One region of the Janthinobacterium sp. TPC_1 genome, then DNA from elsewhere that is predicted to be linked to it. Evidence: predicted binding sites of a transcription regulator. Region 1 holds the regulator's gene; the other holds the start of a gene.
The links. Region 1 encodes sigma-54, which starts transcription at its own class of promoters, with help from an activator protein. Its sites were predicted from a motif close to TGGCANGNAANCTGCTTT; they were not measured.

Region 1 (8,303 bases):
TCAATCCTTGGCGCAGCAACTTCAGCACCGGGGCGATGCCGGGCAATCTGCGCAATGCGCGCCAGTAACGCTAGGCAACACCGCGCAACACCCCAAAACCATGCCAACAGGAATGTTGGCTGTGTTTTAAAACAACGTTGCAGTAGTGCCGCAGAGCATGTCAAAGACGCTGAAAAATCGGAAAATCGGCATTCGGCGGCGGAAAAACCGGCGCACCGCGTGTTTTTAATCAAGAAATAGCCGATACGCGCCGATGTTATTTTTTTGCTAAAATGATGACCACGTGGGCTGTAGCGCCCACTGCGCCCGCAGCGGGCGTATACTGTTGAGAATTGGCGTTACAGGCCGCGAAAACAGGCCTATAATTCGGCTCGCAAGCCCTCTGCGCATTGCACCATTTCATTGAGTGTCATGACTAATCTTAGCAAAATCTTATCCCTCGAAAACGTCCTCCTGGACCTGGAAGTCTCCAGCAAGAAGCGCGCTTTCGAGCAAGCCGGCCTGATCTTCGAAAACAATTACGGCATCGCCCGCTCTACCGTCTCGGACAATCTGTTTGCCCGAGAACGCCTGGGCTCGACGGGCCTGGGCCATGGCGTGGCCGTGCCGCATGGGCGGGTCAAGGGCAGCAAAACCCTGAAATCGCCGCTGGGCGCCTTCGTGCGCCTGGCCGAGCCGATTCCGTTCGAATCGCCCGATGGCAAGCCCGTCAATCTGCTGTTTTTCCTGCTGATTCCCGATCATGTCACCCAGCAACATCTGGAAATCCTGTCGGAAATCGCCGAAATGTTTTCCGATGACGCCTTCCGCACGGCATTGGCCACGGATCCCGAACCGAAATCCGTGCATTCGCGCATCGTCAATTGGCAACCCAGTCTGCAAGCGGCGGGTTAAACTTCAGGTATTCCTCCACTCCTGAAGAAGACTGCCATGTTGCAAACGCCGCTGACGATACAACGCCTGTACGACGACAATCGTGAAAGTCTGCAACTGGGCTGGTTCGCCGGCTTCCCCGGCGGCGAGCGCCTGATCTCGGGCGACGTCTCGTCGGCCGCCGACCAGGTGGGCCACTTGAACCTGATCCATCCGGGCCGCATCCAGGTCTTTGGCCACCAGGAAATCAATTACTATCAGCGCCTGAAGGTCAACACGCGCACCCACGTGATCGGCGAACTGATCGCCGGCGGTCCGCCCGCGCTGATCATCGCGCAAGGGCTGGAAACGCCGCCCGACATTCTCGCCATCTGCGACGAGCAAAATATCCCCCTGTTCTCGACCCCGCTGCCGGCCGCGCAAGTGATCGACTTCCTGCGCGTCTACCTGTCGAAAAAACTGGCGCAGCGCATCATCATGCATGGCGTGTTCATGGACGTGCTGGGCGTGGGCGTGCTGATCACGGGCGATTCGGGCCTGGGCAAGAGCGAGCTGGGGCTGGAGCTGATTTCGCGCAGCCACGGCCTGGTGGCCGACGACGCCGTCGAATTTTCGCGCATCGCGCCGAATATGATCGAAGGCCGCTGCCCGCCCCTGCTGCAAAACCTGCTGGAAGTGCGGGGGCTGGGTTTGCTCGATATCAAGGCCATCTTTGGCGAAACGGCCGTGCGCCGCAAGATGCGCCTGAAACTGATCGTGCACCTGGTGCGCCGCAACGCGCTGGAAGAGGAAGTCGAGCGCCTGCCCTTCCTGTTCCCCACGGAAGACGTGCTGGGCTTGCCCGTGCGCAAGGTCGTCATCCCCGTCGCCGCCGGCCGCAACATCGCCGTGCTGCTGGAAGCGGCCGTGCGCAATACGATTCTGCAGCTGCGCGGCATCGATACCCTGCAGGAGTTCATGGAGCGGCAACGCCTCGCCATGAGTGGCGATTAGCGTTGCAAGGAGTTCACCCATGCATGGGTGAACCGTTACGCAGGCGGAGAGCAAGGCTCTCCGAAACCCCTGCTCCACCAACGCCTCGCCATGAGCGGCGATTAACAACGCAGGTCGGATTAGCGGGGCCGCCGAGGTGGGGCAAGGCCCCACCTCGGCGGCCCCGCTAATCCGACAACATTGTTGGCGCGTGCAGCAAAGAAATACTACAGTCCAAATTGCAATAATTTGTAAAGATCATTGCCTCGGGAGCGCAGCGCCGGTCTTTATTGTATGATCGGGCTATGCATATCGTCCTTATCACCGGAATATCCGGCTCCGGTAAATCCGTCGCGCTCAATGTGCTGGAAGATACCGGCTACTATTGTGTCGACAACCTGCCGCCAGCCTTGCTGCCCAGCCTGGTGCAAACCCTGCTTGACGAAGGCACGCCGCAGCTGGCCGTGGCCGTCGATGCGCGCAGCGCCGAGTCGCTCGTCAGCTTGCCGCACAATGTGGCGCTGCTGCGCGACCAGGGGCACGACGTCAAGGTCATGTTCCTGACAGCCACCACGCATTCGCTGGTGGCGCGCTTCTCGGAAACGCGGCGCAGCCACCCTCTGTCGCACGAATTGCGCCCGAACCAGAATCCGGCCAGCCGCCGCACCCTGATCGAATGCATCTCCGAAGAGCGCGAACGCCTGTCGGCCATCGAGCAATTGGGCCATGTGATCGATACCTCGGAACTGAGCGCGAACAAACTGCGCGCCTGGATCAAGGATATCGTCGCCTCCGAACGCGCGCCGCTGACCCTGTTCTTCGAATCGTTCGCCTTCAAGCTGGGCGTGCCGCTCGATGCCGATTTCGTCTTCGACGTGCGGGCCCTGCCGAATCCGTATTACGACCTGGCGCTGCGCCCGCTCGACGGACGCGACGCTCCCGTGATCGCCTTCCTCGACGCCCAGCCGAGCGCGCTGGAACTGCTGGCCGACATCCGCGCCTTCATCGAGAAATGGTTGCCGTCATTCAAGTCCGACAACCGCAGCTACCTGACGGTGGCCCTCGGCTGCACGGGCGGCCAGCACCGCTCCGTGTACATGGCGGAGCGGCTGGCGCAGTATTTCGGCCCCAACGAGCGGGTCGTGCTGCGCCACCGCGAGCGTTCTTAATCAGTCGAGGTGGCGCAGCGGATGCGCTTGCGCCGGCCACACGGGGGCAAAGAAACGCGCCACCATGCTGGCATCGACCTCGTCCAGGGTTGAGGGGTTCCAGCGCGGCGCATTGTCCTTGTCGACCACCAGCGCGCGCACGCCCTCGAGCACTTCGCCATGCGCGAAATTGTGGCGCACCAGCGTGCGCTCCATGCGCAGGCAGTCGGCCACGCCCAGGTGGGCGCCCCGCTGCAGCAATTCCAGGGTCACCGACATCATCAAGGGCGAGCGCAGGCGCATGGCCGCCAGGGCCTTCGCGGCGAACGCGCTGTGGTCCTGCGCCAGCGAGGCCATGATGGCGGCCACCGAACCCGCGCCGAAGTGGCGGTCCAGCGCCGCGCGCGCCGTGGCCAGGGAAGCCGCGCCCGCCTCGGCCTGGAACGGCGCCGCCAGCGCCTTGATGGCCACCGGCAAGGCCTCGCCCGGCGTCGAGTCGAACAGGGCCAGCAGCGCCCCCATCTGCGCCTCGGGCAGATACACATCGGCCAGGCCCGTGTACAGGGCATCGGCCGCACCGATGGTCAGGCCCGTCAAGCCCAGGTACAGGCCCAGCCGGCCCGCCAGGCGGGAAAGAAAGTAACTGCCGCCCACGTCGGGGAACAGGCCAATATTGACTTCCGGCATGGCCATGCGCGTGCGGCCCGTGACGATGCGCAACTGGTTGCCGGGCCCGGCTTGCGCCACGCCCATGCCGCCGCCCATCACCACGCCGTCCATCACGGCGATATACGGTTTCGGATAAAAGTGAATGACATGATTTAACGCGTATTCTTCCGTAAAGAAATCTTCCAGCAGGGCGCTGCCGCCTTGCGGCGTGGCCAGGCCCGCATCGTAAAAGAAACGGATATCGCCGCCGGCGCACAGGGCCTTTTCGCTGCTGGAGCGGATCACCACGGCGTCCACCTGCGGATCGTCGCGCCAGGCCAGCAAGGCAGCGCTCAGGGTGCGCACCATCTCCAGCGACAGGGAGTTCAAGGCTTTCGGGCGGTCGAGCACGATGTGGCCCGTGCGGTTGCGGATGGAGGTCTGGACGAAGTCGCTCATGGCAGGCAGGAAAGAAGTGAGGATGGCGCATTCTAGCGCTTTCACCACGGATATTGCTTCCCGCAGGACGCAAAAAAGGGCGCAATGTGCGCCCTTAGTTGATCACAACTGGGGGAAGCCGGTGGCCTTAGACGGCGACGACGGCGTCTTCCTCTGAGTTGTCTGGCAGATGCTTGATCGCCTCTTTACCGTGCCCTTGCACTTTGGTTTTGTATTTCATCACTTGCCTATCGAGCTTGTCGATCAGGGTATCGATTGCGGCATACAAGTCGTGTGCCAGGCTTTCCACATAGACAGTTTTGCCACTCAGACGCAGGTTGACTTCGGCCTTTTGACGTTTTTCTTTCTCTTTGAGGTTATCCACGGTCAGAATCACGGCAATATCGATAACTTGATCGAAATGACGTTTCACGCGCTCCAGCTTCGTTTGTACGTATTCACGGATGGCTGGTGTCACTTCGAGATGATGTCCGCTGATGGTGAGATTCATACACACTCCTAAAGATGATCGGGTTCGTGCGGTCCATCCTATCCGGCCCGCAGAGGAACCGAAAAAAACTTACAAACACTTACGCAGGCTCACTGGCGGAATTTTCAACGCTTCCCGGTATTTGGCAACAGTACGTCGCGCAATCACCATGCCTTGTTCCCCCAGCATGTCCGCAATCTTACTGTCGGATAAAGGATTTTTAGGGTCTTCTGCTCCTGTCAGTTGCACGATCAATGCCCGTATCGCCGTCGATGACGCTTCCCCCCCCGCTTCGGTGGCGACATGGCTACCAAAGAAATATTTCAACTCGAACATGCCGTGCGGGGTCAGCATGTACTTTTGAGTTGTTACCCGCGAGATAGTACTCTCGTGTAAACCCAGTGTATCAGCTATTTCACGGAGCACAAGGGGGCGCATGGCAACGGCCCCATGCGAGAAAAAGTTCTTTTGTCTTTCTACTATCGCCTGTGCCACGCGCAGGATGGTATCGAAGCGCTGGCGCATATTCTTGATCAGCCACTTGGCCTCCTGCAACTGCGCGCCCATGGCGCCCTCGCCCTTGCCCTGCTTGAGCAAGTTGGCGTACATGGCGTTGACGCGCAGGCGCGGCATGACGTCGTTGTTCAGGGTGACTTGCCAGCCATTGCGCGCGCGCTTGACGACGACGTCGGGCACCACGTAATCGGACACGTCCGAGGCGAACACGGCGCCCGGGTGCGGATTACACTGGCGAATCACCGTCTGCGCCTCGCGCAAGTCTTCATCGTCGCAATCGAGGGCTTTTTTCAGCTTGTTGAAATCGCGCTGGGCAAACCAGGCCAGGTGCTTTTCCACGATGACGAGGGCCATGCGCCGCGTCACCATGGCGACGTGCGGCAAGCGCCTGATTTGCAGCGCCAGGCATTCGGACGCATTGCGCGCGCCCACGCCCGGCGGATCGAAACTTTGCAGCAGCGACAAGGCCGTGCGCATCTCGTCAGCGTCGATTTCCAGCTCTTCCGGCAGGCGCGCCAGGATGTCGTCGAGCGACTCTTCCAGGTAGCCATTGTCGTCGAGCGCATCGATGATCAGCTCGACCAGCGCGCGGTCGCGCAATTCAAGCACCGTCACGCGCATCTGCTCCATCAGGTGCTCGCGCAGGGTGCAGTGATGGGCCTCCAGTTGCGGACGCGAATCTTCATCGTCGGGCGCCTTGCCCCGGCTCGCCTCGCTCCAGTCGCTGTCGCCGCCCTCCGCGGCGGCCGGGCCCTCGCCCGCCTCGCCGTCAAACCCGTCCGCTTCGGCCGGTGCGGCGGGCGCCTCCTGGCCTGGCGGCTGGGGCGGCGCTTCGGCCGGCGCGGCCGTGGAACTCAGGGCGCCGTCGGACAGCAGGCGCAGCGAACGGTCGAGCGGATCGTCGAGGCGTTCGAGCAAGGGATTGTCCGTCAGCAGCTGCTCGAGTTCCTGGTGCAATTCCAGGGTGGATAATTGCAGCAGGCGTATCGATTGCTGCAACTGCGGCGTCAGTGCCAGGTGCTGCGACGTGCGCAGCTGCAATGATTGTTTCATTGGCTCACATGCGGAAGTGTTCGCCCAGATAGACCCGGCGTACCGACTCGTTCGCGATGATGTCGTCGGGGCGTCCCGACGCCAGCACCGAGCCCTGGTTGATGATGTAGGCACGGTCGCAAATACCCAGCGTCTCGCGCACATTATGATCGGTAATCAGCACGCCGATATTGCGCTCCTTCAAGAAACGCACGATGCGCTGGATTTCGATCACGGCGATCGGATCCACGCCGGCAAACGGTTCGTCGAGCAGCACGAAACGCGGGTCGGTGGCCAGCGCGCGGGCGATTTCCACGCGGCGGCGCTCGCCGCCGGACAGGGACAGGGCCTGGTTCTCGCGCAGCTTTTCAATCTGCAAGTCGGCCAGCAGTTTATCCAGGCGCTCCTCGATCTCGGCCTTCTTCAGGGGACGGCCTTCGACGGTCTGGATTTCCAGCACGGCGCGGATATTGTCTTCCACCGTCAGCTTGCGGAACACGGACGCTTCCTGCGGCAGGTAGGACAGGCCCATCTGCGCGCGGCGGTGGATCGGCAGGCTGGAAATGTCCACGCCGCTGATATCGATGCTGCCGCCGTCCGACGGCACCAGGCCGACGATCATGTAGAACGAAGTCGTCTTGCCGGCGCCGTTCGGCCCCAGCAGACCCACCACTTCGCCGCATTCGACTTGCAGCGAGACATCATGCACGACTTGGCGCTTGCCATAGGTTTTTTGCAGCCCGCGAACGATCAGGGTGCTGCCGCAACGGGTATTGTCCATTATTTCTTTCCTGGCGCGGGCGTAGCCGGCGCTTTCTCCGCCGCCGGCGCCTTGTTCTTCGGCTGGATCACCATGCGCACGCTGCCGCCATCGGGGGTGCTGGTGCCGCTGTCGGAATTTTCCATCGCAAACACTTCCTTGCGGCTGTCATACGAGATGAAGGCGCCATTGGCCACGTCGGTCACTTTCGTGCCTTCCAGGCGCGTCAGCTTGGCCCTGGAAAACAGTTTCACCACTTCCGTCTTGTTGTTGTATTCCACGCGCTCCGCTTCGCCTTCGACCCACAGGTCGCCCGCGCCATCGCGCTTCTGGCGGAAGGTGGCCAGCTTGCCGGGATCGGCCCAGAAGGTGATGAACTGGTAGCCTTGCGGATCTTCCGTGATCAGGGCCCGGCCCGCCTTCATGGTCAGGGTCCCCTTGACCAGCACGACGTCGCCCGTCAGGGTACGCACCTGCTTGACGTCATCGACGTGGCCGCTACGTGCCGTGATGACGGCTTCCTTCTCGGAATCGGCCTTCTCGGCATGCGCCCCCCCTATCATGGCCAGGGAAAATACGCTCAACAGCAAGATCTTCTTCATAGTATGGTTTCCTTGTTTCATTCTGTCATTTTGCCGCCGCGGCCGGGCGCGGTTTCGGCGGGAGGACCATGCGCAGCGCATTCTGCACTTCCACCACGCCGGTGGCATTATTGGCCTTCATGCCGATGCCATTGATGCGCGAGGCGCCCGTCAGGATATCGACCGGCACGTCCGTTTCCATTCTTTCCTCATCCGGGAACACCGTCAGCGCCTCCGTCCTGACCGTCAGGTTCTGCGCCTTCGGACTGGCCGCGCGGTCGATCACGACATTGCGGTGCAGTTGCAGCCGGGTATTGTCCTGGTCGATATGCGCCAGTTCCGCATTCATGTTCAGCGGCGGCATGCCTGGCGTGAGCTTGCGCACGAAGGGCTGGTCGATATCGGACGAATCGTCGAGCGGATAATGCGTGAGCTTGGTGCCCGAGACGATATAACTGGGCTTACCCGTCAAGTCCATGCGCACCAGACTGAAATTGGTAATGAAATAGTCGGGTTCATCCAGATGCTTGCTGGCCGTGATGTCCTGGCCATTCTTGTTCATCACTTCGAGCAGCCAGAAGCTGCCCAGCGCGACGACGACCGCGCCCAGCACGGTAAAAATCATGCGCCAGCGATGGGCGCCTCCTGGCTTACGCATAGGGCTTCACTCTTTCAAAGGTCACTGGCGGCGAGGCACGGCACCTCACTCCAGGAACGGCGCCATCACGCGCGCATAGTTGTCCTGGGCGCGCAGCAGGAATTCGCAGATCTCGCGCACCGCGCCGCGGCCGCCGCCGGCCTGCGTCACATGGTGCGCCAGGCCCTGCGCTTCCGGACGCCCGCCC
Region 2 (8,303 bases), 220 kb from region 1:
AAATTAGGGGATGAGCTGTGGGTAGGGGTGAAAGGCTAAACAAACTTGGAAATAGCTGGTTCTCTCCGAAAACTATTTAGGTAGTGCCTCAAGTATCACCATCGGGGGTAGAGCACTGTTATGGCTAGGGGGTCATTGCGACTTACCAAACCATTGCAAACTCCGAATACCGATGAGTGCGAGCTTGGGAGACAGACGTCGGGTGCTAACGTCCGGCGTCAAGAGGGAAACAACCCAGACCGCCAGCTAAGGTCCCAAAGATTGGCTAAGTGGAAAACGAAGTGGGAAGGCTAAAACAGTCAGGATGTTGGCTTAGAAGCAGCCATCATTTAAAGAAAGCGTAATAGCTCACTGATCGAGTCGTCCTGCGCGGAAGATGTAACGGGGCTAAGCCAGTCACCGAAGCTGCGGATATTGTTCTGTGATTTATCACAGATATATATGGTAGGAGAGCGTTCTGTAAGCCTGCGAAGGTGTCTTGTAAAGGATGCTGGAGGAGGTATCAGAAGTGCGAATGCTGACATGAGTAGCGATAATGGGGGTGAAAAGCCTCCACGCCGTAAGCCCAAGGTTTCCTGTTCAACGTTCATCGGAGCAGGGTGAGTCGGCCCCTAAGGCGAGGCAGAGATGCGTAGCTGATGGGAAGCAGGTTAATATTCCTGCACCGTCGTATGATGCGATGGGGGGACGGATCGCGGAAGGTTGTCCAACTGTTGGAATAGTTGGTTTTTGGCTCATAGAAGGCACTTAGGCAAATCCGGGTGCGGAATTCAAGGGGTTGAGACGAGTGAACTTGTTCACGAAGCAATCGGAAGTGGTTCCAAGAAAAGCCTCTAAGCTTCAGTCATACGAGACCGTACCGCAAACCGACACAGGTGGGCGAGATGAGTATTCTAAGGCGCTTGAGAGAACTCGGGAGAAGGAACTCGGCAAATTGGTACCGTAACTTCGGGAAAAGGTACGCCCCGGTAGCTTGATTGGTTTACTCCATGAGGGTGAAAGGGTTGCAATAAACTGGTGGCTGCGACTGTTTAATAAAAACACAGCACTCTGCAAACACGAAAGTGGACGTATAGGGTGTGACGCCTGCCCGGTGCTGGAAGATTAAATGATGGGGTGCAAGCTCTTGATTGAAGTCCCAGTAAACGGCGGCCGTAACTATAACGGTCCTAAGGTAGCGAAATTCCTTGTCGGGTAAGTTCCGACCTGCACGAATGGCGTAACGATGGCCACACTGTCTCCTCCCGAGACTCAGCGAAGTTGAAATGTTTGTGATGATGCAATCTACCCGCGGCTAGACGGAAAGACCCCATGAACCTTTACTGTAGCTTTGCATTGGACTTTGAACCAATCTGTGTAGGATAGGTGGGAGGCTTTGAAGCGGGGACGCTAGTTCTCGTGGAGCCAACCTTGAAATACCACCCTGGTTTGTTTGAGGTTCTAACCTTGGTCCGTTATCCGGATCGGGGACAGTGCATGGTAGGCAGTTTGACTGGGCGGTCGGTCTCCTCCTAAAGTGTAACGGAGGAGTTCGAAGGTACGCTAGATACGGTCGGACATCGTGTTGATAGTGCAATGGCATAAGCGTGCTTAACTGCGAGACTGACAAGTCGAGCAGGTACGAAAGTAGGACATAGTGATCCGGTGGTTCTGTATGGAAGGGCCATCGCTCAACGGATAAAAGGTACTCTGGGGATAACAGGCTGATTCCTCCCAAGAGTTCATATCGACGGGGGAGTTTGGCACCTCGATGTCGGCTCATCACATCCTGGGGCTGTAGCCGGTCCCAAGGGTATGGCTGTTCGCCATTTAAAGTGGTACGTGAGCTGGGTTTAAAACGTCGTGAGACAGTTTGGTCCCTATCTGCCGTGGGCGTTGGAAATTTGAAGGGGGCTGCTCCTAGTACGAGAGGACCGGAGTGGACGAACCTCTGGTGTACCGGTTGTCACGCCAGTGGCATTGCCGGGTAGCTAAGTTCGGAAGAGATAACCGCTGAAAGCATCTAAGCGGGAAACTTGCCTTGAGATGAGATTTCCCAGAGCCTTGAGCTCTTTGAAGGGTCGTTCGAGACCAGGACGTTGATAGGCTGGGTGTGGAAGTGCAGTAATGCATTAAGCTAACCAGTACTAATTGCCCGTACGGCTTGTCCCTATAACCTTAGCAGGTACAGAGGATAAGACGGTACAACGTTGCGTGTGTGTTGATACACCAATTCATTACCCTTAATCTTTGCTTCTTCCAGATTCATGGCTTTGTCGCTCCACTGAGGACAAATGCCGGTACAAGTTATGCCTGATGACCATAGCAAGTTGGTCCCACCCCTTCCCATCCCGAACAGGACCGTGAAACAACTTTGCGCCGATGATAGTGCTGCAACCAGTGTGAAAGTAGGTTATCGTCAGGCTTGTTATTTGGTGAAACAGCCCCCGGCTGTTCCACCTAGAGAAAAACCCGATCAGCAATGGTCGGGTTTTTTTTCGTCTGGCGGTTTTTTGCCATAAAATCGCCATTTTTAGTCCCATCTTCAGGCAAATTCCTATATAATTCGCCTCCTCAGATCTAATGGTTTGCTGCCCCGTCGGGAGCAGGCTGTTGAAAAAGTTATGCCTGATGACCATAGCAAGTTGGTCCCACCCCTTCCCATCCCGAACAGGACCGTGAAACAACTTTGCGCCGATGATAGTGCTGCAACCAGTGTGAAAGTAGGTTATCGTCAGGCTTGTTATATAAAAAAACCCCGCATCAGCGGGGTTTTTTTTCGTCTGTGGCATTCATCGGACTAGATGCCCCAGGTGATGCTTTCGCCTTCCGCCTTGGCCGAGCGCAGCATCTCCATCAGAGGATAGGCGCGCTGCGAAAAATGCACTTTTTGCGCGCGCGCATGGGCACCCGTTTCACCATCTTCCAGGGTTTCCGGCGTATGCGCATCGTGTTCAATGTCATTTTCCGGATGTAACTTGCTTTCCGCGACTTCTTTTTCCAGCAGGGCCAGGGCATCGCCCGCTTCCGCTGGCGTGATGACGCCGCGCGTGGGGTTCTTGTGCAGGATGTCGAGGATGCGCTGGGCATGTTCCTGGTACATCAGCACTTCTGGGGAGGATTTGGATTTGAATGAGATCAACATAAGCGCTTTCTGAAACTTGTTGTTAGTGTCGAAACAATATCACGACTTGAAATGTCGCACAGGCCGTCCGATTGCCCGGATTGCACAATTGCAAGCCGGATAGAGTCATCTGTTGGACAACGCACGTATTTACAAGGGCTGGCTCACCGTGAAAGCAGCTATTTAAGCGATCATTAAGTCTCAATCCAGTTTCACCGAGTCCATGAAGGTGTCGATGGTTTCACGCGACAGTTTGTTTTCTTCACCGAGAATGATGATCTGGAAGATGCGTTTGTCCTGCGCCACAAAACGGCCGACCAGCAGGACAGGCTTGCCTTGCTGCGTCCCCGTCGCCTCGACGCTCAGCGAGCTGCGTTGATGGCTGCCGGCTGCCGTGCTGGTGGCAGCCGAGGCCAGCTTTTCGCTGCGCACGACGCCATTGATATTTTTCAGCAGCGCCGTCTTCATGGCGGGCAGGGCCGCTTGCGCCTGCTCCGTGCTGTCGAGTATGGCACTGCCGATGGCGAAGGTAGCGCCATCGACCTCGCTGGCCGTCATGGTCAGGCTGACTTTCTTGCCATCGAGATCGATTTCGCGCGTCAGCACGGCCGGCTTGCCTGGAAACAGGGCCGTGAACTGGGCGTCAGGGCTGCGATAGTCGCGCCAGTCGAATTTCGGACTGCAGGCGGACAGGATGCTGGCGGCCGCGAGCGTCGTCAGCAAGAGGGCAAGTGATGTTTTTTTCATCAGCAGATGGTAGCAGCGCCGCCAATCGCGCGCAATCGCGCACGTGTGGCGTTCACTGGCAGCCTTATATTTCACGCAGCACGCGGCGGTACTGGATCGCTTCGGCAATATGCGGCTGTGTGATGGCAGGGCTGCCCGCCAGGTCCGCGATGCTGCGCGCCACGCGCAGTACCCGGTGATAGGTGCGCGCCGACCAGTGCAGGCGCGTCATGGCGCCATGCAGCAACTGTTCGCCATGTGGCTCCAGGCGGCAATGCTGTTCGATTTCCGTGTTGCTCAGCCTCTGGTTCGCTTTACCCTGGCGTGCCAGTTGCAAGGCATAGGCTGCCGCTACCCGTGTGGCGATCCGCTGCGTGGATTCTCCGGCACCGGCTTGGCGGCCCAGCGCCGCCGGCGGCATGGCGGCCACTTCAATCTGCAGGTCGATACGGTCGAGTAGCGGGCCGGACAGGCGATTGTGATAACGGAGCACGGCGTCCGGCGTGCAGCGGCAACGGCCGGACGCGTGGCCCAGATAGCCGCACGGGCAGGGATTCATGGCAGCGATCAACTGAAAGCGGGCAGGAAACTCGGCCTGGCGGGCCGCGCGCGAAATGCTGATGACGCCCGATTCCATGGGCTGGCGCAGCACATCGAGCACCCGGCGCTGGAATTCGGCGATTTCGTCGAGAAACAGCACGCCACAGTGGGCCAGCGAGATTTCGCCAGGCCGCGGCACGTTGCCGCCGCCTACCAGGGCCACGCCCGATGCCGTCTGGTGCGGGGCGCGGTAGGGCCGCCGCTTCCACTGTTCCACCTTGAAGTGGCCGCCCAGGGAATGCACGGCGGCCGATTCCAGTGCCTCTTCATCGCTCATGGGTGGCAATACGCCAGGAAAACGGCTGGCCAGCATGGTCTTGCCTGCGCCCGGCGGCCCCACCATCAGGACGTTATGGCCGCCCGCTGCCGCCACTTCCAGCGCCCGCCGCGCCTGTTGCTGCCCTTGTACGTCGGCAAAGTCGGGATACGGGAAAGCGGGGACAGTCAGCATGGGCTGGTGGCGCTGCAGGGCTGTCTGGCTGGCATGCGCGGCAAAGTGCGCGCAGACCTCGAGCAGGCTGTGGGCGGGATAGATGCAGGCATCGCTGACCAGCGCCGCCTCGTCCGCGCGTTCGCTGCTGCGGCAGGATGAAGGCGCGCGGTACGCCGCTCTTGCCGCGTTGCATGGCAAAGGTCATGGCCAGGGCGCCGCGGATCGGGCGCAGCTGGCCCGACAGCGACAGTTCGCCGGCAAATTCGTAGTGGTGTAATTGGTCGCCCGGTAACTGGCCGGAGGCGGCCAGGATGCCCAGCGCGATGGGCAAGTCGAAGCGGCCCGATTCCTTGGGCAAGTCTGCCGGCGCCAGATTGGCCGTAATGCGCCGCGCCGGCATCTCGAAGCCGCAGTTTTGCAGCGCGGCCCGCACGCGGTCGCGCGATTCTTTCACTTCCGTATCGGGCAGGCCGACGATGGTAAAAGAAGGCAAGCCATTGGCGAGGTGGACTTCGACATTCACCTCGGGCGCCTCCATGCCGGCCAGGGCGCGGCTTTTCAGGACTGCCAGACTCATCAGACCCCCTGCACCGCGAACGCGGGCAGTATCAGTCTAGCCCTTGCAACAGTCTGAAGCTTGATGTGTGCCAGCAAGGCTGCCGATTGCGGTGCCTTGCCTGCCCTGCATTAAGCCTTCGGGTCGTTCAGGCGTGTTTCCAGTTCGATCAGGCGCAATTCCAGTGCATCGAGCTTGGCGCGCGTCTTGGCCAGCACTTGTGCCTGGATATCGAATTCTTCGCGCGTGACGAGGTCCAGGCGGGCGAAACCCTGGGTCATCATCGATTTCACGTTTTTCTCGATATCCTTGGCCGGCGAGTTCTCGATGGCTTGGTGGATCTTGCCTTGCAAGTCGTTAAAGAAGGTATTCATGTCCATGGTCAGTCCTTTTATGGTGCGGCATGTGCATCGCACCATTGCGGTGCACAGCAGTGTTAATCTGGTGCGAAAATAGGCAAATCCACAACGCTCCAGCAGCGTATTCCCGCATGCCCAGCGGCTTGCAGGGTATGTATGGACGGAAATGCACCTATCAAGGTAGCAATATAGCTGGCACGTATTCTGCTAAAGAAGGTATGAACGCTTTGTGATCTCCAGCCAAGATTTTAAACCTCAACCGCTTTAAAAGTTCAATAAAAGGGAATCGCCATGAAGAATCTGTCCAAGAACATGACTTTAGCAGCCGCATTGACGTTGGCCATGACCGCCCTGAGCGGTAGCGCCATGGCCCAGGATGCAGTGGCGGCGCCTGCTGCGGCCGAAGCCGTTCCTGATAACGTGGTGAGCTACAACGTGGCGCTGACCAGCGACTACCGTTACCGCGGCATCTCGCAAAGCCGCCTGAACCCGGCCATCAGCGGCGGTGCCGACTATACCCATAACCCGACGGGCCTGTACGTGGGCACCTGGCTGTCGAGCATCAAATGGATCAAGGACGGCGGCGGCGATACGAATCTGGAATGGGATATCTATGCCGGCAAGCGGGGCGAGATCAGCAAGGATTTCACCTATGACGTGGGCGGCCTGTATTACTTCTATCCATCGAATGGCTTGAGCACGAATGCGAACACCTTCGAGCTGTACGGCCAACTGGGCTACGGCCCGATGTATATCAAATACTCGCATTCGACCACGAATCTGTTCGGTGTCGCCGACAGCAAGAACAGCGGCTACCTCGACGTGGGCGCCAACGTCGAGGTGCATGATGGCTACATGCTGAACCTGCATGTGGGGCGCCAGAAAGTCGAGCACAACGATGCCCTCAGCTATAACGATTACAAGATCGGCGTGACCAAGGACTTCGGCATGGCGACCGTTTCCCTGGCGGCCGTCAAAGCCAACATCACGTCGCTGGCACCGAATGGCAAGAATCTGGCGAAATCCGGTCTCGTGCTGACCGTGTCCAAAACCTTTTAAGCGAGACTGCCATGAAAATGATTACCGCAATCATTAAACCGTTCAAACTGGACGAAGTACGCGAAGCTTTGTCGGCTATCAATGTGCAAGGCATTACCGTCACCGAAGTCAAAGGCTTCGGCCGCCAGAAAGGCCACACGGAACTCTACCGTGGTGCTGAGTATGTCGTCGATTTCTTGCCAAAAACCAAGATTGAAGCGGCCGTCGATGACGCCATTGTCGACCAGGCCATCGAGGCGATCGAAGGTGCCGCGCGTACCGGTAAGATCGGCGATGGCAAGATTTTCGTCTACAACCTGGAACAGGTCATCCGCATCCGTACCGGTGAAACCGGCAACGAAGCGCTCTAAGGGGAATATCGATGCGTAAAAATATAACAAAATTGCTAGCTGGGTTTGCCTGTCTGTGTGCGTTTGGCGTCGCCACGCCGAGCTTTGCCGATGCTCCCGCCAAGACGGAGGCCGCCACGACGTCGGCCGTCGCCGCCCCCGCCGTCACGCCCGCGGCTGACGCAACAGCGCCGGCTGCCGCCGCTCCGGCCCCGGCCGCTGCCGCGCCAGCCGCCGCGCCCGTTGCCAACAAGGGCGATACCAGTTTCATGATGATTTCCACCTTGCTGGTGATTTTGATGACCATCCCCGGCCTGGCCCTGTTCTACGGCGGCCTGGTGCGCTCGAAAAACATGCTGTCGGTGCTGATGCAAGTGTTCATGGTGTTCGCGCTGGTGATCGTGCTGTGGTGCATTTATGGCTACTCGATCGCTTTCACGGAAAAAACCGCCTTCTTCGGTGGCTTCGACCGCCTGTTCCTGAACGGTATCTGGGACCCGGCCAAGGGCACGTTTGCCGCCGCCGCCACCTTCAGCAAGGGCGTCGTCATTCCCGAGTTCGTCTTCGTGGCCTTCCAGGGCACGTTTGCCGCCATCACTTGCGCACTGATCGTCGGCGCCTTTGCCGAGCGCGCCAAGTTTGCCGCCGTGCTGGCCTTCGTCGTGCTGTGGTTCACGTTTGCCTACCTGCCGGCCGCCCACATGGTCTGGTTCTGGACCGGTCCTGACCTGATCACCAACGCCGCCACCTCGGCCAGCGAAGCCCTGAAAGCGGGCTGGATCTGGCAAAAAGGCGCGCTGGACTTCGCCGGCGGCACCGTGGTGCACATCAATGCCGCCGCCGTCGCCGGCCTGGTGGGCGCCATCATGATCGGCAAACGCGTCGGCTACGGCCGCGAATCGATGGCGCCGCACTCGCTGACGATGACCATGATCGGTGCGTCGCTGCTGTGGGTGGGCTGGTTCGGCTTCAATGCGGGTTCGTCGCTGGAAGCGGGCGACGTGGCGGCATTGGCTTTCGTCAACACCTTGCTGGCCACTGCTGCCGCCACCCTGTCGTGGGTACTTGGCGAATGGATCAGCAAAGGCAAGCCTTCCATGCTCGGCGGCGCATCGGGCGCCGTGGCCGGCCTGGTGGC

Region 2: ACQVLG_RS11395 (TorF family putative porin) is a predicted target of sigma-54. The motif match lies at 5,971-5,988, and genes of this name have one in related genera.

The regions. Positions count from the first base shown of each region.
Region 1 covers NZ_CP195157.1:2,096,888-2,105,190, reverse strand. Annotated here, with positions in the region: partial or broken gene queF (NADPH-dependent 7-cyano-7-deazaguanine reductase QueF) at 1-68, shown strand, start outside; gene ACQVLG_RS10280 (PTS sugar transporter subunit IIA) at 412-894, shown strand; gene hprK (HPr(Ser) kinase/phosphatase) at 931-1,866, shown strand; gene rapZ (RNase adapter RapZ) at 2,151-3,014, shown strand; gene ACQVLG_RS10265 (3-hydroxyisobutyryl-CoA hydrolase) at 3,015-4,100, opposite strand; gene hpf (ribosome hibernation-promoting factor, HPF/YfiA family) at 4,228-4,590, opposite strand; gene ACQVLG_RS10255 (RNA polymerase factor sigma-54) at 4,660-6,138, opposite strand; gene lptB (LPS export ABC transporter ATP-binding protein) at 6,143-6,898, opposite strand; gene lptA (lipopolysaccharide transport periplasmic protein LptA) at 6,898-7,479, opposite strand; gene lptC (LPS export ABC transporter periplasmic protein LptC) at 7,505-8,116, opposite strand; gene ACQVLG_RS10235 (KdsC family phosphatase) at 8,162-8,303, opposite strand, start outside.
Region 2 covers NZ_CP195157.1:2,318,058-2,326,360, forward strand. Annotated here, with positions in the region: rRNA gene ACQVLG_RS11360 (23S ribosomal RNA) at 1-2,151, shown strand, start outside; rRNA gene rrf (5S ribosomal RNA) at 2,292-2,404, shown strand; rRNA gene rrf (5S ribosomal RNA) at 2,607-2,719, shown strand; gene ACQVLG_RS11375 (DUF1840 domain-containing protein) at 2,780-3,124, opposite strand; gene ACQVLG_RS11380 (hypothetical protein) at 3,305-3,850, opposite strand; partial or broken gene ACQVLG_RS11385 (YifB family Mg chelatase-like AAA ATPase) at 3,915-5,439, opposite strand; gene ACQVLG_RS11390 (accessory factor UbiK family protein) at 5,550-5,798, opposite strand; gene ACQVLG_RS11395 (TorF family putative porin) at 6,069-6,836, shown strand; gene ACQVLG_RS11400 (P-II family nitrogen regulator) at 6,848-7,186, shown strand; partial or broken gene ACQVLG_RS11405 (ammonium transporter) at 7,198-8,303, shown strand, end outside.